Regions from separate parts of the Lysinibacillus irui genome, predicted to be linked through region 2. Evidence: a T-box and tRNA genes for the amino acid it is inferred to sense, from the RefSeq annotation. Region 2 holds a T-box; the other regions hold tRNA genes.

Region 1 (6,578 bases), 690 kb from region 2:
AGATGGTATTGCTTTAGCATTTCGTGCAGGCGCTGCGATCAGTGATATGGAATTTATGCAGTTTCATCCAAGTTTACTATGGTGTGAAAATAAGGCAAAAGGTTTAATCTCCGAAGCTGTACGAGGTGCAGGCGGTACCTTTGTAGATGCACAGTGTAAACCTATTATGAAAGGCTTACATCCACAAGGTGACTTAGCCCCTAGGCATATTACGGCACACGCACTATTTACTAAACGTGCTGCTGGGGAGGAAACGTTTATTGATATTGCCACCATCCAAAACTTTGATGCAAAATTCCCAGCAATTGCTCAGCTCTGCTATGACAATCAAGTTCATTTGCAAGATGGTTTAATCCCTGTGGCTCCAGGTAGTCATTTTTTAATGGGTGGTGTTATTGCTGATGACAACGGTAGAACTACTATCCCAAACTTATATGCAGTTGGTGAAGTGGCTTGTACAGGTGTCCATGGAGCGAACCGTTTAGCAAGTAATTCTCTATTGGAGGGCATTACATTTGGTCAAAAAATGGCGTATTTCATTATTCAACAAGGTTGTCATCAAAAAAATTTTTTACTTGACCAACCTCAATATGCTGATAAAAAACCACCTTTATTTAGCAAACAGCAATTACAGCAACGTATGATGCAGTTTGTAGGCATCGTTAGAAATATCGATGATTTACAGTACTTTGTTCAGCAACTCCCCTCTCTACAATCTCTTCTTCACACTAATCTAGAGGGTATGGAGCAAGCAGAATTGGAACTATTTATGATGCATGTTGTCGCAACACTGATGACACATGCGGCCATTATAAGAACTGAAACACGTGGTGCCCACATACGTACAGATAAATCCGAAATGGATGCACAATGGGCAAGCCGGTGGATTATTTTTTCGCAAGGACAATTGAAAGTGAGGAACTCATTGTATGAATATCATCAAACTCGAGGAAATGCTCAAACAGTTTTTTAATGAAGATTTAGGTGATGGGGATTTATCGAGTGAATTTATTTTTTCAGCCGAACAACAGGGATCTTTTTCGTTTTATGCTAAAGAAAAAGGAATTTTTTGCGGAGCTCTCATTATTGAGCATGGCTTTCTTCTACTAGATCGTTCTATGGAAATTTATCTTCATAAAAAGGATGGAGAGACAGTAGATGCAGGCGATATACTAGCCGTGATAAAAGGTCCCTTACAAAAATTGTTAATAGGCGAACGTGTCATCTTAAATCTTATTCAACGTATGTCTGCCATTGCAACAGCTACTCACCAAGCAGTCCAAGAAACGATAGGTACGCATGCGAAAATATGTGATACTCGTAAAACAATGCCTGGCATGCGTATGCTTGATAAATATGCAGTGAGAGTCGGTGGTGCTTTTAATCATCGAAATGGACTGTATGATGCCATCATGTTAAAAGATAATCATCTTGCCTTTGCAGGTAGTATAACAAAAGCTGTTCAGACCGCTAGAGAGAAAGTCGGTCATACCGTGAAAATTGAAGTAGAAATTGAAACAAAGGAACAGCTAGATGAAGCCATCATTGCTGGAGTAGATATCATTATGTTTGATAACCGCAGTCCAGAAGAAATTCGAGATTGGCTTCCTTCTGTCCCCCCTACTATTGCAACAGAAGCTTCAGGGGGTATCACACTGGATAATTTAAAGGCTTATGCACAGTCAGGTGTTCAGTGGATTTCACTTGGTTCATTAACCCATTCTGTCAAAGCTTTTGATATTAGTGCACTTGTTCAAATGAAAGGAGCTCATTCCCTTGTCCATCACTAGTTTATTACAACAGACGACACTACTTCCTGAGCATTATCGGACATTATCCGTAGAGGAAATGGAATCTCGTATTTTAGCAATAAAGAAAAAATTAGGCTCTAAACTTTTTATCCCAGGACACCATTATCAAAAAGATGAGGTTATTCAATTTGCTGATGCAACTGGTGATTCTCTACAACTAGCTCAATTATCTGCCGCTAATAAGGAGGCTGAACATATCGTATTTTGTGGTGTACATTTTATGGCAGAAACGGCAGACATGCTGACAATGAAACAGCAACATGTCTATTTACCAGATATGCGTGCAGGCTGTTCGATGGCTGATATGGCGAATATTTATCAAACAGAACAAGCATGGCCAATCCTTCAACAGCTCTTTGGCGATACGATTATTCCTCTAACTTATGTCAATTCAACCGCGGCCATTAAAGCCTTTACGGGACGACATGGTGGTGCCTGTGTTACATCATCGAATGCAAGGGAGCTTGTTCAATGGGCATTTACACAAAAACAGCGTATTTTCTTTTTACCCGATCAACATTTAGGGAGAAATACCGCCTATGATTTAGGTATTCCCCTTGAAAATATGGCCGTTTGGAATCCTCATAAAAATATGCTCGAAACTAAGGAATCACTTGAAAACATCCAGGTTATTCTGTGGAAGGGTCATTGTTCTGTGCATGAGGGGTTTACAGTTCAACATACGGAAGTCATTCGCAAAGAACATCCCACAATGAGAATTATTGTTCATCCAGAATGTAGTCGTGAAGTTGTTGCAGCAGCTGATGATGCCGGCTCGACAAAATACATTATTGATACAATCAATCGAGCACCAAGCGGATCTGCATGGGCCATTGGAACAGAAATGAACCTTGTCAATCGTATCATTAAGCAACATCCAGATAAACATATTATTTCGCTAAATGAAAATTTTTGTCCTTGTCTAACTATGAACCGAATAGACCTTCCACATTTACTATGGAGTCTTGAAAGTATTGAACAGGGGCAACCTCATAATCGTATACAAGTAGATGAACATACTACCGCTGAAGCACTTAGCTCACTTGAAAGAATGCTTGTACGGGGGTAACAAGAAGAATTTTAAAAGCAGACATGTTGTTGTATCAATATTTCTGCTTTTTTTGTAAAGTTAAGGAGTTATGAAAAACGTCGTTCATTTTTTGATATGACTTATACTTTTTCATTAAGGATGTTGGGAATTAAATGAAATCCATTTACTTGTAGAAATTGACATGGATTTATTTTCTATGATAATGTCGATTTGGAGGTGATAATCAATGGCTTTTCAATCGAAAAATATATTTATCAATTTACCAGTAAAAGATCTTAACAAATCAATCAACTTTTTTAAAGACTTAGGTTTTGAATTCAATCAACAATTTAGTGATGAAACAACAGCTTCAATGATTATTAGCGAAAATATCTTTGCATTAATAATGGTAGAAGAACGATTCAAAGGATTTACAAAGAAGGAGATTGCAGATACAGCTACTTCTGCAGAGGCGATATTATGTCTTTCCGCTGAAAACCGAGAACAAGTAGATCAATTAGTAAATAAAGCACTAGCCTCTGGTGGTAAACCTTACAGTAAACCACAAGATCACGGATTTATGTACGGCTGGGGATTCCAAGATGTAGATGGGCATATTTGGGAAGTAGTATATATGGATGAAAGCGCACTAAATAATGAGTAATTATATATCTATCTAAATATAAAAAAAACAGTAGCTGCAAATGCAGTTACTGTTTTTTAGTATGACCCGTACGGGATTCGAACCCGTGTTACCGCCGTGAAAGGGCGGTGTCTTAACCACTTGACCAACGGGCCAATGGCGGAGAAGGAGGGATTTGAACCCTCGCGCCGGTTACCCGACCTACACCCTTAGCAGGGGCGCCTCTTCAGCCTCTTGAGTACTTCCCCAAATAAAAAATGGCTCCGAAGGCAGGACTCGAACCTGCGACAACCTGATTAACAGTCAGGTGCTACTACCAACTGAGCTACTTCGGAATAATGGTGGGCCTAAATGGACTCGAACCATCGACCTCACGCTTATCAGGCGTGCGCTCTAACCAGCTGAGCTATAGGCCCTTGGAGCGGGTGATGGGAATCGAACCCACGACATCAGCTTGGAAGGCTGAGGTTTTACCATTAAACTACACCCGCATAAATGGTGGGTCAGGACGGAATCGAACCGCCGACACTTAGAGCTTCAATCTAATGCTCTACCAACTGAGCTACTGACCCATTTCGTCCATGCTAAGCTTGCTCACTCTTTTGCTTCTCATGTTTTTCATTATAATAATGGCGGTCCCGACCGGGATCGAACCGGCGATCTCCTGCGTGACAGGCAGGCATGTTAACCGCTACACCACGGGACCTTTTGGTTGCGGGGGCCGGATTTGAACCAACGACCTTCGGGTTATGAGCCCGACGAGCTACCACTGCTCCACCCCGCGATAATGATATTCTGTTTCGAGTTTTTAAAGCACCATTTATAAAAATTTAAAACTGGAGGAGGTAGAGGGATTCGAACCCCCGCGCGGTGTTACCCGCCTGTCGGTTTTCAAGACCGATCCCTTCAGCCAGACTTGGGTATACCTCCGTTACACTATATAAATGGTGGACCTTGCAGGACTCGAACCTGCGACCGGACGGTTATGAGCCGTCTGCTCTAACCAACTGAGCTAAAGGTCCTTTAAGATGGCGGCAGAGGGGATCGAACCCCCGACCTTACGGGTATGAACCGTACGCTCTAGCCAGCTGAGCTACGCCGCCAGGATCTTTATACTGGTTATTTACTATGGTGGAGCCTAGCGGGATCGAACCGCTGACCTCCTGCGTGCAAGGCAGGCGCTCTCCCAGCTGAGCTAAGGCCCCATAATTTTAGGAAATGGTCGGGAAGACAGGATTCGAACCTGCGACCCCTTGGTCCCAAACCAAGTGCTCTACCAAGCTGAGCTACTTCCCGTTCGTTCTTTTGGCGCGCCCGACAGGAGTCGAACCCATAACCTTCTGATCCGTAGTCAGACGCTCTATCCAATTGAGCTACGGGCGCATAATAAATGGTGCCGAGGACCGGAATCGAACCGGTACGGTAGTCACCTACCGCAGGATTTTAAGTCCTGTGCGTCTGCCAGTTCCGCCACCCCGGCACATTTGGAGCGGAAGACGAGGTTCGAACTCGCGACCCCCACCTTGGCAAGGTGGTGTTCTACCACTGAACTACTTCCGCATGTGCATAAGTTTTTTTATCTGGCAATGAAAATAATGGTGCGGGTGAAGGGAGTCGAACCCCCACGCCTTGCGGCGCTAGATCCTAAGTCTAGTGCGTCTGCCAATTCCGCCACACCCGCTTATTATTATTTCAAAATGGTGAGCCATGAAGGACTCGAACCTTCGACCCTCTGATTAAAAGTCAGATGCTCTACCAACTGAGCTAATGGCTCGAAAAAATGGTGCCGGCTATAGGAATCGAACCCACGACCTACTGATTACAAGTCAGTTGCTCTACCTGCTGAGCTAAACCGGCATATGGTGGAGGATGACGGGCTCGAACCGCCGACCCCCTGCTTGTAAGGCAGGTGCTCTCCCAGCTGAGCTAATCCTCCTGGGTATTATGCCTAGCGACGTCCTACTCTCACAGGGGGAAGCCCCCAACTACCATCGGCGCTAAAGAGCTTAACTTCCGTGTTCGGTATGGGAACGGGTGTGACCTCTTTGCCATCATCACTAGACTTGCACGTAGATGTGCTGTCTTCTGCATTACAATAAGGATATAGCATTCTTAGCAGAAGTTCCTATATGTTAAGCTTCAAAATACAGTATGTATAAAAGCTCTTATGAAAGAGTTGTTCTTTCAAAACTGGATAAACGTACATTGACTGCTTCAAACAATTTGGTTAAGTCCTCGATCGATTAGTATTCGTCAGCTCCATGTGTCACCACACTTCCACCTCGAACCTATCTACCTCATCGTCTTTGAGGGATCTTACTTACTTGCGTAATGGGAAATCTCATCTTGAGGGGGGCTTCATGCTTAGATGCTTTCAGCACTTATCCCGTCCACACATAGCTACCCAGCGATGCCTTTGGCAAGACAACTGGTACACCAGCGGTGTGTCCATCCCGGTCCTCTCGTACTAAGGACAGCTCCTCTCAAATTTCCTACGCCCACGACGGATAGGGACCGAACTGTCTCACGACGTTCTGAACCCAGCTCGCGTACCGCTTTAATGGGCGAACAGCCCAACCCTTGGGACCGACTACAGCCCCAGGATGCGATGAGCCGACATCGAGGTGCCAAACCTCCCCGTCGATGTGGACTCTTGGGGGAGATAAGCCTGTTATCCCCGGGGTAGCTTTTATCCGTTGAGCGATGGCCCTTCCATGCGGAACCACCGGATCACTAAGCCCGTCTTTCGACCCTGCTCGACTTGTAGGTCTCGCAGTCAAGCTCCCTTGTGCCTTTACACTCTACGAATGATTTCCAACCATTCTGAGGGAACCTTTGGGCGCCTCCGTTACCTTTTAGGAGGCGACCGCCCCAGTCAAACTGTCCGCCTGACACTGTCTCCTGCCCCGCTAAGGGGCATGGGTTAGAATTTCAATACAACCAGGGTAGTATCCCACCGACGCCTCCTTCGAAGCTGGCGCTCCGAGATCTCTGGCTCCTACCTATCCTGTACAAGTTGTACCAAAATTCAATATCAGGCTACAGTAAAGCTCCACGGGGTCTTTCCGTCCTGTCGCGGGTAACCTGCATCTTC
Region 2 (6,578 bases):
CTCAGCTTGTTATGATTGGTATTGATCTAGATAAAGAGGAGATTATCAAACAGTTAGACAGCTGCTTATTAACAGATGAAGAATTTCGTAACCCATGGGAGCTTCTACAAAATCCGTTTAACTGGGAATGGCATTAATAAGAAAAGAAGATTTCGGTTAAGACTCCGAAATCTTCTTTTGGAATACGTTATTATAATTTGTTGCATCTCGCAATGCCTTTTCTTCTATAGGGATTCGTACAGAGAGCATTGTAATGTTTAGTAATGTAAAGCAAAACGCGGTAAAGTAAGCTTGAAACATAATCGGTAAAAGGAGAATTTCCAAACAAACGACAGCATAATTTGGGTGACGCATATATTCATATGGACCTTTACGAACAACTTGAGCATCAGGTAATATGAGGATTTTTGTATTCCAAAAAGTCCCTAAGGAGCGAATACACCAGATCCGTAATGCCTGAACAGCTATAAATAATATAAAAAATAATGGAAATAAGGGCGAGAGACCATTGTTATTTGTAACGACTTCCACAATTAAAAACAAGAAAAAACTAATATGCATAGTAACCATATACGGGTAGTGAGAAGCACCTTCTTCATAAGCTCCTTGTGAAAGCATCCACTTCTCATTGCGCTTGGCAATGACTACTTCTGTCAGTCTTTGTAGAATGACAAGAGTTAAAATTAGATAGAAGATCATGTTACTCCCTCCAGTTTAATAATACAGCTTCTGCACAAAAACCAGGGCCAAGAGCGACGAGTAAACCTGTATCCTCCACTTGTCCTTCATGTAGCATAAATTGCTCTAATACATATAACACTGTTGGTGATGACATGTTGCCATGGTGGCGTAATATTTCCCGAGAAATGTCGGTTTTTTGGGAAGAAAGATAAAGTGTGTCCTCATATGCTTGTAATACTTTTTTTCCTCCAGGATGAGCAATGAAATGAGTAAGTTGTTCGCTGTACATTCCTTGTTCCATTAAAAATTGTTCAATGAAAGGTCCTAGCCAATTGGTGATAATGGCAGGAATACTTTTTTGAAAGATGACATGGAGCCCATTATTTTTAACATCCCATCCCATGACACTTTCTGAATCTGGCATCCATTTAGAGCCTGTAGCTAGAATAGTAGGGGACGGAACTTTTGTGTCTATTGCTATTTCATCTCCGCAAATGAGAATACAAGCGGCACCATCTGCAAAAAGTGATGCACCGATTAAATTACTTTTAGAATAATCATTTGGCTGAAAAGTGAGGCTACATAACTCAACACAAACAACAAGCACCTTCGAATGGGGATGTGCTTTACAAAAATCATAAGCTCTACTAATTCCAGCTGCTCCACCTGCGCAGCCAAGCCCCCAAAGTGGAATACGTTTAAGTCGATCTGAAAAGGTAAGCTTGTTCATAACACGCGCATCAATGCTAGGTGTTGAAATGCCCGTACTACTAACAAAAATAATGGCATCAATTTCTTCGGGAGAAATTGGGGAAAATAAAAAGGCGTTATTTTCTAAACACGCTTGGATGACGTTCACGCTATATTGTGTAGCTAATTCAATATATAATTCGTTACGTTCCTCAAAAGAGTGATTCGTACGATGCCATTCTGGTGGTACACAAAAATGTCGTGTGTCGATACCACCATTTTCAAAAACCTTTAAATATCGCTCTAGTTTTGGGATTTTTGCATAGAAAAGCTCTTTCGTTAGTTCCTCTGCATTTGCTTGCTGTAATGTGTAGGGCGGTTGATGTGTGCTAATAGAAATGATTTTAGGCAATCCAACATCTCCTCGCAGTTAGTGGTCTTGTTCATTCTATGCGTTGAGGATTGGAATAAATGCTTATAAAATTGGAATTGACAATTTCTGAAAATTTAGCTATATTAATAACAACAAAATGGAAAGTAGGTGATGTGACATGATGAATAGATCTGTTTTTAGTGAACTGCAATTCGGTTTGTTCAATTTCACACGCCTAAACTATACAACATGACACCGTGCTATAGCTCGGAGTATTTGTGTACCTTTTAAACGTGCCTGTGAAACCTTGTAACTGCCGAATTGCAGATACAAGGTTTTTTTATCGTGGTCCCAAATTGCTGAACCGCGATATAGCCTATGGTGTAAGTGTCAATTGCAATTACGCTAAAAGGCATCATGATATGTACGTTTAGGAGGAAATTAAATTGAAATTAACAACATTAGGTTTTACAACTTATTTTGAAGAGCAAATGATAGAAATGAAAAAACAGCCAAAACTGAAAAACTGTGTGCCTGCAAGGGTTATCTTAGAACATAAACATTCTTATCGTGTGTTGGCCGAAGAGGGAGAATGGCTAGCGACAATTGCTGGTCATTATGCCTATACGTCTTTAGCTCGTGAGGACTATCCTGCGGTTGGTGATTGGTTACTAGTAGAGAAAATGCCAGGTGAGGAACGAGCGATCATTCATCAATTATTCCAGCGCAAGTCTGTCTTTTCACGTAAAGTGGCAGGTCAAGAAATTCAAGAGCAGATTGTCGCATCGAATGTCGATATTGTATTACTTGTTATGAGCTTGAATGCGGATTTTAATATTCGACGTATGGAACGCTATTTAGTGGCCGCATGGGATTCAGGTGCAAAGCCTGTTATTGTACTGACAAAAGCGGATTTATGTGAGGATGTTGCAAGCCTAGTTCAAGAAGTGGAGACCGTGGCATTTGGCGTAGATATTTTTGTAACGAGTGCTTTATCTGGTGAAGGATTAATGGAGATTCAGGCATTATTTCAAGAAGGAGTGACGGGGGCGTTACTGGGCTCTTCAGGGGCAGGTAAATCAACATTAACGAATGCATTATGTGGAGAAATGCTGATGAAGGTAGCGGGTATTCGTGAGGATGATGCTAAAGGACGTCATACAACGACACATCGAGAGTTAGTAATGTTACCTACTGGAGGCTGTTTGATTGATACGCCAGGAATGCGAGAACTTCAATTATGGGATCAAGGTGATAGCTTGGCGTCGAGCTTTCAAGATATTGAAGAACTAGCAACAGCTTGCCGCTATCGTGATTGCACCCATCAAACAGAGCCTTATTGTGCAGTACAGCAAGCTATTATAGATGGTGATTTGGACCAATATCGTCTGCAGAGCTACTTTAAGCTACAACGAGAATTGGCTTATATCGAACGTAAAACAAATGCCCAGGCAAAGCTTGAGGAACAGCGTAAGTGGAAGCAAATTACAAAGGGATTGAAAAAAAGAAATAAATAATCATTAGGAGCACTTCTATGACAGTTCAACATATCAATCATTTACTATTTTCGGTTTCTAATTTAGAGGAATCCATCGCTTTTTATGAAAATGTTTTCGATGCTAAGCTATTAGTAAAGGGGAAGACTACAGCCTATTTTGATGTAAATGGGCTGTGGCTTGCCCTTAATGTAGAAAAGGATATACCCCGCAATGATATCCAGCATTCCTACACACATATTGCCTTTACAATCTCTGAGGATGACTTTGATCAAATGTATGATAGATTAGTGCAATTAAAGGTTAATATTTTAGCAGGTAGAGAAAGAGACGAAAAGGATAAAAAATCGATTTACTTTACGGACCTTGATGGCCATAAATTTGAATTTCATACGGGAACTTTGCAAGACCGTTTGAGTTATTATAAGAAGGAAAAGCTGCATATGGAGTTTTTTGATCATTAATCAAGGAGTGATTCAATGAATAAAGCGTTTATTTTTGATATGGACGGTACATTATTTCAAACCAATCTCATTTTAGAGCCTGCACTTGATGCAACATTTGATGTACTACGTTCAAAGGGCTTATGGCAGGGAGAAACGCCAATAGAAAAGTATCGAGAAATTATGGGTGTACCATTACCTGTTGTCTGGGAAACATTATGTCCTATGCATTCGGTAGAAATACGTGAAGAGAGTAATGTCTTATTTCATGTAAAGTTGATTGAGCAAATACGTAATCGTAAAGGGGCATTGTATCCACATGCTGAACAAGCCCTTGCAGTATTGTCAGAGAATTATCCGTTATACATAGCGAGTAATGGGCAGGTTGACTATTTACAGGCAATTGTTGAAACATATCAATTAGGACGCTTTATAAAGGGAATCTATAGCATTCAATCTATTGCAAGTGGTCATAAATCCGAATTGGTCAAAAAGGTAATAATTGAAAATGGAGTACAGGACGGAGCAGTAGTAGGAGATCGATCTTCTGATATTCAGGCTGCACATGACAATCAGCTACTGTCGATAGGCGTTCGTTTTGACTTTGCGCAAGATAACGAATTAGCGAAGGCCGATATTGTCATAGAGGATTTAACAGCATTATTAAACATAACGCTAGATTAATTACCTACAAACATTCCTCCCTCAACTTTTGGTGAAGGGCTGCTATAACGACAATCATTGCAATCTCGCACAAGAAAGAGTAAAATAGTGCCAATCCTATAAGAAAAGCATTGAAAAGGAAAAGTAAATTGGACTAGCATTTTGTAGAGAGCCTCTGTTGGTGGAAATGAGGTAAATGACCCCTTTTGAAAATGACCTTTGAGCTTCGTACCGAAAGCTTTTTAGCAAGTAGATTACGACGAGATGGGCACTCGTTACAACAGCGGCAGTATCTTTTATTTATTGAATGAGACGTACTGATAGAGGCAAATAGTGTGAGCTATTTGTAAATATAGGTGGTAACACGGGTATACTCGTCCTAATCAGATTTGATTAGGGCGATTTTTTTTACCATTTTTTATGTGAGGGGAGCAATTTAGAATGACAATTGTTATTGGAGGAGCTTGGCCGTATGCAAATGGCTCTTTGCATTTAGGTCATGTTGCCGCATTATTACCAGGTGATATTTTGGCTAGATATTACCGACAAAAAGGCGAGCAGGTGTTATATGTATCGGGCAGTGATTGTAATGGCACGCCTATTTCAATTCGTGCAGCACAAGAAAATACTACAACAGAGGCTATTGCCAATCATTATCATGATGAATTTACAAGATGTTTCAATGACTTAGGATTTACTTATGATTTATACACAAGAACGGACGCAGAGCATCATCATGAATCGGTTAAGGCTTTATTTTTACAGCTGCTTGCTAACAATTTCTTATACAAGAAAAAAAGTGAACAGGCTTACTGTGAGACAGATAAGCAATTTTTACCGGATCGTTTTGTCGAAGGGATATGCCCGAATTGTGGTGCGAAGGCAAGAGGTGACCAGTGTGATAACTGCTCAGAAATTTTAGATCCGCTAGATTTAATTGATAAGCGCTGCAAAATTTGTGGGAATGAGCCAGTGATTAGAGAGACAGAACATTTTTATTTTACCTTTAGTCAATTTCAAGGAAGGCTCGAGTCTTATTTAGCGGAAGCAAAGGCAGAAAAGCGTTGGCGGGATAATGCTATAGGATTGACGGAGCGCTATTTGGCAGAGGGAGTCCCTGACCGAGCGGTAACAAGGGATTTACCAAATGGTATAGATGTTCCAGTGCCTGGCTTTGAGGGGAAAAAGATATATGTTTGGATTGAAGCAGTTGCAGGGTATTTAACAGCCAGTCTAGAATGGGCAAAAGAGCATCAAATAGCAATAGAAGACTTATGGAATGAAGAAACCATTTCGTATTATGTCCATGGTAAAGATAATATTCCTTTCCATACGGTTATTTGGCCTGCAATTTTAATGGGAATCGGAGCTAAGGCTTTACCAACACATATCGTATCGAATGAATATTTAACATTAGAAAAACGCAAATTATCTACTAGTCAAAATTGGGCTGTGTGGGTACCTTATATTCTAAGTCGCTATGATGTAGATTCTATTCGTTACTTTTTAACAATAAATGCGCCAGAAAACCGTGATACTGATTTTTCATGGCGCGAATTTATTTATAGCCATAACGGTGAACTACTAGGAGCCTATGGTAATTTTGTGAACCGTACATTGAAGTTTATTGAGAAATCATTCTCTTGTCAGGTGCCACAAGCGGAAGTGGATAGCGACATTCGTAAACAAACGATTCAGCTATTTAATGAAGCTGGTACTCATATAGAGGCTGGTCATTTCAAACAGGCGTTAGAGACTATTTTTGAGTATATTCGAGGGGCTAATCGCTATTTTGACGAACAACAGCCATGGCTACAGGTAAAAGAAAATGTGAAGGCTGGCAATCATACATTAGCAACCTGCGTCTATATTATTGCTAATCTAGGCCAGCTACTACATCCGTTTCTACCGTTTTCAGCTGAGAAAATAAGAAACATGTTAGGCATCAATGATATGATGTGGCATGAACAAGTGGAACTGCCTGCAATCATTCAAGATGTGACGCCATTGTTTGAACGTCTAGATGTAGAGCGAATTGATGAGGAGTATCAAAAATTAGTGAGGGACAGTCTCTAGCATCAAAAAGCAGTATGACTCTTAAAGCCATACTGCTCTCTTCTATTATTTAATTCATCACAGGTGTTAATTTTGCCACGACAATGCTATTGATGGCATTAATATAGGCAAGGGCGCTTGCCTTTAATATATCTGTATCTGCTGCTTTAGCAATAT
Region 3 (6,578 bases), 360 kb from region 2:
GTGAAAAGCACCCCGGGAGGGGAGTGAAAGAGATCCTGAAACCGTGTGCCTACAAGTAGTTAGAGCCCGTTAATGGGTGATAGCGTGCCTTTTGTAGAATGAACCGGCGAGTTACGATTACGTGCAAGGTTAAGCTTTAGAAGGCGGAGCCGCAGCGAAAGCGAGTCTGAATAGGGCGAAATAGTACGTGGTCGTAGACCCGAAACCAGGTGATCTACCCATGTCCAGGGTGAAGGTAAGGTAACACTTACTGGAGGCCCGAACCCACGCACGTTGAAAAGTGCGGGGATGAGGTGTGGGTAGCGGAGAAATTCCAATCGAACTTGGAGATAGCTGGTTCTCTCCGAAATAGCTTTAGGGCTAGCCTCGTGATGAGAATACTGGAGGTAGAGCACTGTTTGGACTAGGGGGCCATCCCGGTTTACCGAATTCAGACAAACTCCGAATGCCAGATATTTATACACGGGAGTCAGACTGCGAGTGATAAGATCCGTAGTCAAAAGGGAAACAGCCCAGACCACCAGCTAAGGTCCCAAAGTAATCGTTAAGTGGAAAAGGATGTGGCGTTGCACAGACAACCAGGATGTTGGCTTAGAAGCAGCCATCATTTAAAGAGTGCGTAATAGCTCACTGGTCGAGTGACGCTGCGCCGAAAATGTATCGGGGCTAAACGATTCACCGAAGCTGTGGATTGACATCTACGATGTCAGTGGTAGGAGAGCGTTCTAAGTGCGTTGAAGTCAGACCGGAAGGACTGGTGGAGCGCTTAGAAGTGAGAATGCCGGTATGAGTAGCGAAAGACGGGTGAGAATCCCGTCCACCGTATGACTAAGGTTTCCTGAGGAAGGCTCGTCCGCTCAGGGTTAGTCGGGACCTAAGCCGAGGCCGACAGGCGTAGGCGATGGACAACAGGTTGATATTCCTGTACCACCTCCTCACCGTTTGAGAAATGGGGGGACGCAGTAGGATAGGGTAAGCGCGCTGTTGGTTATGCGCGTCCAAGCAGTAAGGCGTGTGTGTAGGCAAATCCGCACACTGTAACGTTGAGCTGTGATGGCGAGTCCGTATGGACGAAGTTCCTGATTTCACACTGCCAAGAAAAGCCTCTATCGAGGTGAGAGGTGCCCGTACCGCAAACCGACACAGGTAGTCGAGGAGAGAATCCTAAGGTGTGCGAGAGAACTCTCGTTAAGGAACTCGGCAAAATGACCCCGTAACTTCGGGAGAAGGGGTGCTCTTGAGCGTGCAAGCGCATGAGAGCCGCAGTGAATAGGCCCAGGCGACTGTTTAGCAAAAACACAGGTCTCTGCAAAACCGTAAGGTGACGTATAGGGGCTGACGCCTGCCCGGTGCTGGAAGGTTAAGAGGAGTGGTTAGCGCAAGCGAAGCTGCGAATTGAAGCCCCAGTAAACGGCGGCCGTAACTATAACGGTCCTAAGGTAGCGAAATTCCTTGTCGGGTAAGTTCCGACCCGCACGAAAGGCGTAACGATCTGGGCACTGTCTCAACGAGAGACTCGGTGAAATTATAGTACCTGTGAAGATGCAGGTTACCCGCGACAGGACGGAAAGACCCCGTGGAGCTTTACTGTAGCCTGATATTGAATTTTGGTACAACTTGTACAGGATAGGTAGGAGCCAGAGATCTCGGAGCGCCAGCTTCGAAGGAGGCGTCGGTGGGATACTACCCTGGTTGTATTGAAATTCTAACCCATGCCCCTTAGCGGGGCAGGAGACAGTGTCAGGCGGACAGTTTGACTGGGGCGGTCGCCTCCTAAAAGGTAACGGAGGCGCCCAAAGGTTCCCTCAGAATGGTTGGAAATCATTCGTAGAGTGTAAAGGCACAAGGGAGCTTGACTGCGAGACCTACAAGTCGAGCAGGGTCGAAAGACGGGCTTAGTGATCCGGTGGTTCCGCATGGAAGGGCCATCGCTCAACGGATAAAAGCTACCCCGGGGATAACAGGCTTATCTCCCCCAAGAGTCCACATCGACGGGGAGGTTTGGCACCTCGATGTCGGCTCATCGCATCCTGGGGCTGTAGTCGGTCCCAAGGGTTGGGCTGTTCGCCCATTAAAGCGGTACGCGAGCTGGGTTCAGAACGTCGTGAGACAGTTCGGTCCCTATCCGTCGTGGGCGTAGGAAATTTGAGAGGAGCTGTCCTTAGTACGAGAGGACCGGGATGGACACACCGCTGGTGTACCAGTTGTCTTGCCAAAGGCATCGCTGGGTAGCTATGTGTGGACGGGATAAGTGCTGAAAGCATCTAAGCATGAAGCCCCCCTCAAGATGAGATTTCCCATTACGCAAGTAAGTAAGATCCCTCAAAGACGATGAGGTAGATAGGTTCGAGGTGGAAGTGTGGTGACACATGGAGCTGACGAATACTAATCGATCGAGGACTTAACCAAATTGTTTGAAGCAGTCAATGCACGTTTATCCAGTTTTGAAAGAATAAAATATTATAATATACTTGTAATTTTGATAAAATATGTTATAATAGGTATTGTCTTTCAAATAGTCTAGTGATGATGGCAAAGAGGTCACACCCGTTCCCATACCGAACACGGAAGTTAAGCTCTTTAGCGCCGATGGTAGTTGGGGGCTTCCCCCTGTGAGAGTAGGACATCGCTAGGCTATATACTAAAATTATTCCGAAGTAGCTCAGTTGGTAGTAGCACCTGACTGTTAATCAGGTTGTCGCAGGTTCGAGTCCTGCCTTCGGAGCCATTCTTGGAGAGTTGTCCGAGTGGCCGAAGGAGCACGATTGGAAATCGTGTAGGCGGTTAACACTGTCTCAAGGGTTCAAATCCCTTACTCTCCGCCAGCACTTTGATTTATTCCAAACGAAGGCCCCTTGGTCAAGTGGTTAAGACACCGCCCTTTCACGGCGGTAACACGGGTTCGAATCCCGTAGGGGTCACCATTTAAATACCCAGATGGAGGATTAGCTCAGCTGGGAGAGCATCTGCCTTACAAGCAGAGGGTCGGCGGTTCGAGCCCGTCATCCTCCACCATATTTTTCATAACAACATAGTATTATCGCGGGGTGGAGCAGTGGTAGCTCGTCGGGCTCATAACCCGAAGGTCGTTGGTTCAAATCCGGCCCCCGCAACCAAATGGTCCCGTGGTGTAGCGGTTAACATGCCTGCCTGTCACGCAGGAGATCGCCGGTTCGATCCCGGTCGGGACCGCCATTTATTTTTTTAAATATGGGTCAGTAGCTCAGTTGGTAGAGCATTAGATTGAAGCTCTAAGTGTCGGCGGTTCGATTCCGTCCTGACCCACCATATTTTTTTGCCGGTTTAGCTCAGCAGGTAGAGCAACTGACTTGTAATCAGTAGGTCGTGGGTTCGATTCCTATAGCCGGCACCATTTTTCCGGAGGGGTAGCGAAGTGGCTAAACGCGGCGGACTGTAAATCCGCTCCTTAGGGTTCGGCGGTTCGAATCCGTCCCCCTCCACCAGTTTTTTTTACTATAGGGGCATAGTTCAACGGTAGAATAGAGGTCTCCAAAACCTTTGGTGTGGGTTCGATTCCTACTGCCCCTGCCAATTAATTTTATGGCGATTGTGGCGAAGTGGTTAACGCACCGGATTGTGGTTCCGGCATTCGTGGGTTCGATTCCCATCAGTCGCCCCATTGTTGGGGTATAGCCAAGCGGTAAGGCAACGGATTTTGATTCCGTCATGCCTAGGTTCGAATCCTAGTACCCCAGCCATTTTTGCGGAAGTAGTTCAGTGGTAGAACACCACCTTGCCAAGGTGGGGGTCGCGAGTTCGAACCTCGTCTTCCGCTCCAATATGATGGCGGCATAGCCAAGTGGTAAGGCACGGGTCTGCAACACCCTTATCACCGGTTCAAATCCGGTTGCCGCCTCCATATTTTATCTGATAATCGGTTTATCCGATTTTTTTTATCTCCATTATGCCGGTGTGGCGGAATTGGCAGACGCGCACGACTCAAAATCGTGTTCCTTTGGAGTGTCGGTTCGACCCCGACCACCGGTATCATTACGTTATATATACGTTACATTTAGTAAGTTTAGAAAGCTCACAAACCTTGTACTATCAAGGTTTGTGAGCTTTTTGTATTTCCTAGGAATACGATCGAAAACGAGTAGAATTGATTATGTTTACACAAGCTCATTATCTAAAAAAAGGTTTTATGAGAGGTTCCAACAATTCTTCTAATCTTAGTCTAGATTTTAAACCTAGTAAAAGCAAGAGAGCTATTTAAGGGACAGTATGAATTTACTTAACACAGCTATAATCATGTCTCTAATGTTCTATACATGATATAATAAAATGGAAATATAATGAATATATGAATGAATATTACATAAAATAGAAGTTGGAGAAAATTTATGATTAGTATTAAAAGGATTATAATTTTTTTGAAAGGATGATTATAATGAAAACGATTTATATTTATCCAAAATTAGCAATGGGGTTTAGAGGATTTGCAACTGGTTTAGATCGAGAAGGATTCTTTTTGAAAAAAAGGTCATCGAGACTGAAAAAAACCATAGAAGATTCACTAAAAGAAAATAATTTGAGTACTTTTAATGTAGAAGTAACTCATGGGTATGAATCTCCAGAGGAATTATTAGAAAATGATGGCGTATTAGTTTTGATTTCTCCATATTTAAAAAGTTTACTTAGTCACATTGATTTTTCGAAAAGTGGTTACTATCTTTTGTCAGAGGAGGAATATAATTCGCAAAATATTGATAACCTCATAAAGTATATAAAAACGCTATGAAACTATAAATGCATAAGGTTAAAAGAAAATAATTGAAATGCTAAAAAACATTTTGAGATAGCGACTTCCACCAAGAGCTTATGAGGAAGCAGCAATGCTTATATAAAAGGAAAGTTTACATATTACTTTTAAGAAGCCTTATACTCGCTACACTTTAACCTTCTATTCAAAAGGATTCTCTTATTTTTATATGATATTTAACTATCCCAATAATTATTCTTTCAATTACAACTCTAACATTGTGGACCATACAAAAATGTTGTTGCATAGAAAGGAAAAGATAACAAAGAATTGAATTTATAGATGGTAAAGTAGAAGTTAATACATCAAAGCTGAGGTGTTGAAAATTTTGAAACCCATACAACTAAACGAAATACCTAAAGAGATCGTCGAGTATGTCGGAGCAGTTATTAATATTCATTTTCCTAGACAGGGACATACATCGGATGTAGGAATTCTTAATTCTAAAAGAGGGACATTCGTTTTAAAAAGAGCAAAAGGAATGCCATTCTGTGCTTGGTTATCGAAAGAAGCATGGGTACTTAAAAATCTAGCAGCATCTGCTTTACTTACTCCGAGGCTATATTATTTTATCGAACAACCATTACAAAATCAGTCATGGGCTTTAATGGCATATTTAGAAGGCGACACCGTTAGAAGCGCTCTAGAAAAAGAGGGTAATACAGAAAATAGACATGAAATACTATTTAACTTTGGAAAGTTGCTATCTGCCATTCATTCAACTCCATGTCCAGAGGAGTTAATAAAGGACACAGCATGGATAGACGATATGCTAGAACAAGCTGAGTTTAATATGAAAAATTATAAAGTAGATGGCACAGCTGAATTGTTAAGTAGGTTGAAGAGACACAAACCAAAGATAACTCAGCAAACCTTTATTCATGGTGATTTCACAATTGATAATGTACTTGTACATAATCGGAGGATTTCGGGAATAATTGATTGGAGCGCTGGAGCATGGGGTGACCCACGATATGATGTTGCTTTAGCAGTTCGTCCTAAGCCATGGGCATTTGAAACAGAAATAGATAAACAAATTTTTTATGAAGGGTATGGCGTAAAGTTAATAGACGAAAGTGAATACAACTATTTTAAAAATGGATTATATGAATTTTTTTAAAAAATTAATAAACCTTCAACCACTCTAAAGGATAAAAATATCTTTGAGTGGTTTTTTGTTTTCTATGTCTTTTTTATATTAGTTCATTCTCCGTTCATTTAACAATTTTAAGATATGGGTATCAACGAAATGGAGGGGTTAAGGATGAATCTTGCCTGGAAGGAAATAAAGAAGAATAAAGTACGGTTTTTAATTTTGGGCTCCATTATTTTTCTAGTAAGCTTTTTAACATTTATTATTTCAGGTTTGGCAAATGGCCTGTCACAAGATAATGCAGCATTAATTAAAGATTTACCAAAGGGACATTTTTACATGGCTGAGGATGCAGAGGGTACGTTTAATCTTTCGAGAATCGATAGCAATCTTCAGCAGGAGGTAATGGGTAAAGAGAAAGAGGCAGTGGCTTTTTCGATTCAAATGGGCTTTTTAAATGATAAGGACGATAAACAGCAGAGTGTTGCTTTTGTTTCATCTACGGAATCCACACTGTTTAAAAATGTACATCAAGGTGAGGTTATTTTAGATAGCTCGTTGCAGGAAAAAGGGATTCAGATTGGTGACGTATTGACGAATAATCAATACAGTGGAGAATTTATTGTCAAAGGGTTTGTAGAGCAAAAGAAATTTAGTCATTCGCCTGTCGCTTATATTAGTAAAGAGGCCTACCAGGAAATG

Evidence for each region. A T-box is a leader RNA that pairs with one kind of tRNA and senses whether it is charged. The one in region 2 lies ahead of metG (methionine--tRNA ligase), so its partner is inferred to be a tRNA-Met.
Region 1: it encodes a tRNA-Met, which carries the amino acid that the T-box ahead of metG (methionine--tRNA ligase) is inferred to sense. The anticodon was not compared.
Region 3: it encodes a tRNA-Met, which carries the amino acid that the T-box ahead of metG (methionine--tRNA ligase) is inferred to sense. The anticodon was not compared.

The regions. Positions count from the first base shown of each region.
Region 1 is NZ_CP113527.1:3,407,239-3,413,816, forward strand. Features, by position in the region: gene nadB (L-aspartate oxidase) at 1-973, shown strand, start outside; gene nadC (carboxylating nicotinate-nucleotide diphosphorylase) at 930-1,790, shown strand; gene nadA (quinolinate synthase NadA) at 1,777-2,880, shown strand; gene OU989_RS17170 (VOC family protein) at 3,089-3,505, shown strand; tRNA gene OU989_RS17175 (tRNA-Glu) at 3,568-3,639, opposite strand; tRNA gene OU989_RS17180 (tRNA-Ser) at 3,642-3,732, opposite strand; tRNA gene OU989_RS17185 (tRNA-Asn) at 3,743-3,819, opposite strand; tRNA gene OU989_RS17190 (tRNA-Ile) at 3,824-3,900, opposite strand; tRNA gene OU989_RS17195 (tRNA-Gly) at 3,902-3,975, opposite strand; tRNA gene OU989_RS17200 (tRNA-Phe) at 3,981-4,056, opposite strand; tRNA gene OU989_RS17205 (tRNA-Asp) at 4,115-4,190, opposite strand; tRNA gene OU989_RS17210 (tRNA-Met) at 4,194-4,268, opposite strand; tRNA gene OU989_RS17215 (tRNA-Ser) at 4,322-4,414, opposite strand; tRNA gene OU989_RS17220 (tRNA-Ile) at 4,430-4,506, opposite strand; tRNA gene OU989_RS17225 (tRNA-Met) at 4,514-4,587, opposite strand; tRNA gene OU989_RS17230 (tRNA-Ala) at 4,614-4,689, opposite strand; tRNA gene OU989_RS17235 (tRNA-Pro) at 4,704-4,780, opposite strand; tRNA gene OU989_RS17240 (tRNA-Arg) at 4,791-4,867, opposite strand; tRNA gene OU989_RS17245 (tRNA-Leu) at 4,876-4,964, opposite strand; tRNA gene OU989_RS17250 (tRNA-Gly) at 4,970-5,044, opposite strand; tRNA gene OU989_RS17255 (tRNA-Leu) at 5,081-5,165, opposite strand; tRNA gene OU989_RS17260 (tRNA-Lys) at 5,183-5,258, opposite strand; tRNA gene OU989_RS17265 (tRNA-Thr) at 5,266-5,341, opposite strand; tRNA gene OU989_RS17270 (tRNA-Val) at 5,345-5,420, opposite strand; rRNA gene rrf (5S ribosomal RNA) at 5,431-5,546, opposite strand; rRNA gene OU989_RS17280 (23S ribosomal RNA) at 5,708-6,578, opposite strand, start outside.
Region 2 is NZ_CP113527.1:4,101,787-4,108,364, reverse strand. Features, by position in the region: gene OU989_RS20645 (GTP-binding protein) at 1-137, shown strand, start outside; gene OU989_RS20640 (isoprenylcysteine carboxyl methyltransferase family protein) at 157-699, opposite strand; gene OU989_RS20635 (type III polyketide synthase) at 701-1,783, opposite strand; gene rsgA (ribosome small subunit-dependent GTPase A) at 2,191-3,261, shown strand; gene fosM (FosM family fosfomycin resistance protein) at 3,279-3,704, shown strand; gene OU989_RS20620 (HAD hydrolase-like protein) at 3,720-4,367, shown strand; T-box leader at 4,469-4,731, shown strand; gene metG (methionine--tRNA ligase) at 4,788-6,422, shown strand; gene OU989_RS20610 (2-isopropylmalate synthase) at 6,472-6,578, opposite strand, start outside.
Region 3 is NZ_CP113527.1:3,739,694-3,746,271, reverse strand. Features, by position in the region: rRNA gene OU989_RS18930 (23S ribosomal RNA) at 1-2,409, shown strand, start outside; rRNA gene rrf (5S ribosomal RNA) at 2,520-2,635, shown strand; tRNA gene OU989_RS18920 (tRNA-Asn) at 2,652-2,728, shown strand; tRNA gene OU989_RS18915 (tRNA-Ser) at 2,734-2,825, shown strand; tRNA gene OU989_RS18910 (tRNA-Glu) at 2,850-2,924, shown strand; tRNA gene OU989_RS18905 (tRNA-Val) at 2,940-3,015, shown strand; tRNA gene OU989_RS18900 (tRNA-Met) at 3,042-3,116, shown strand; tRNA gene OU989_RS18895 (tRNA-Asp) at 3,120-3,195, shown strand; tRNA gene OU989_RS18890 (tRNA-Phe) at 3,213-3,288, shown strand; tRNA gene OU989_RS18885 (tRNA-Thr) at 3,298-3,373, shown strand; tRNA gene OU989_RS18880 (tRNA-Tyr) at 3,381-3,464, shown strand; tRNA gene OU989_RS18875 (tRNA-Trp) at 3,479-3,552, shown strand; tRNA gene OU989_RS18870 (tRNA-His) at 3,565-3,640, shown strand; tRNA gene OU989_RS18865 (tRNA-Gln) at 3,645-3,719, shown strand; tRNA gene OU989_RS18860 (tRNA-Gly) at 3,725-3,799, shown strand; tRNA gene OU989_RS18855 (tRNA-Cys) at 3,807-3,880, shown strand; tRNA gene OU989_RS18850 (tRNA-Leu) at 3,928-4,008, shown strand; gene OU989_RS18845 (hypothetical protein) at 4,412-4,762, shown strand; gene OU989_RS18840 (phosphotransferase family protein) at 5,112-5,903, shown strand; gene OU989_RS18835 (ABC transporter permease) at 6,048-6,578, shown strand, end outside.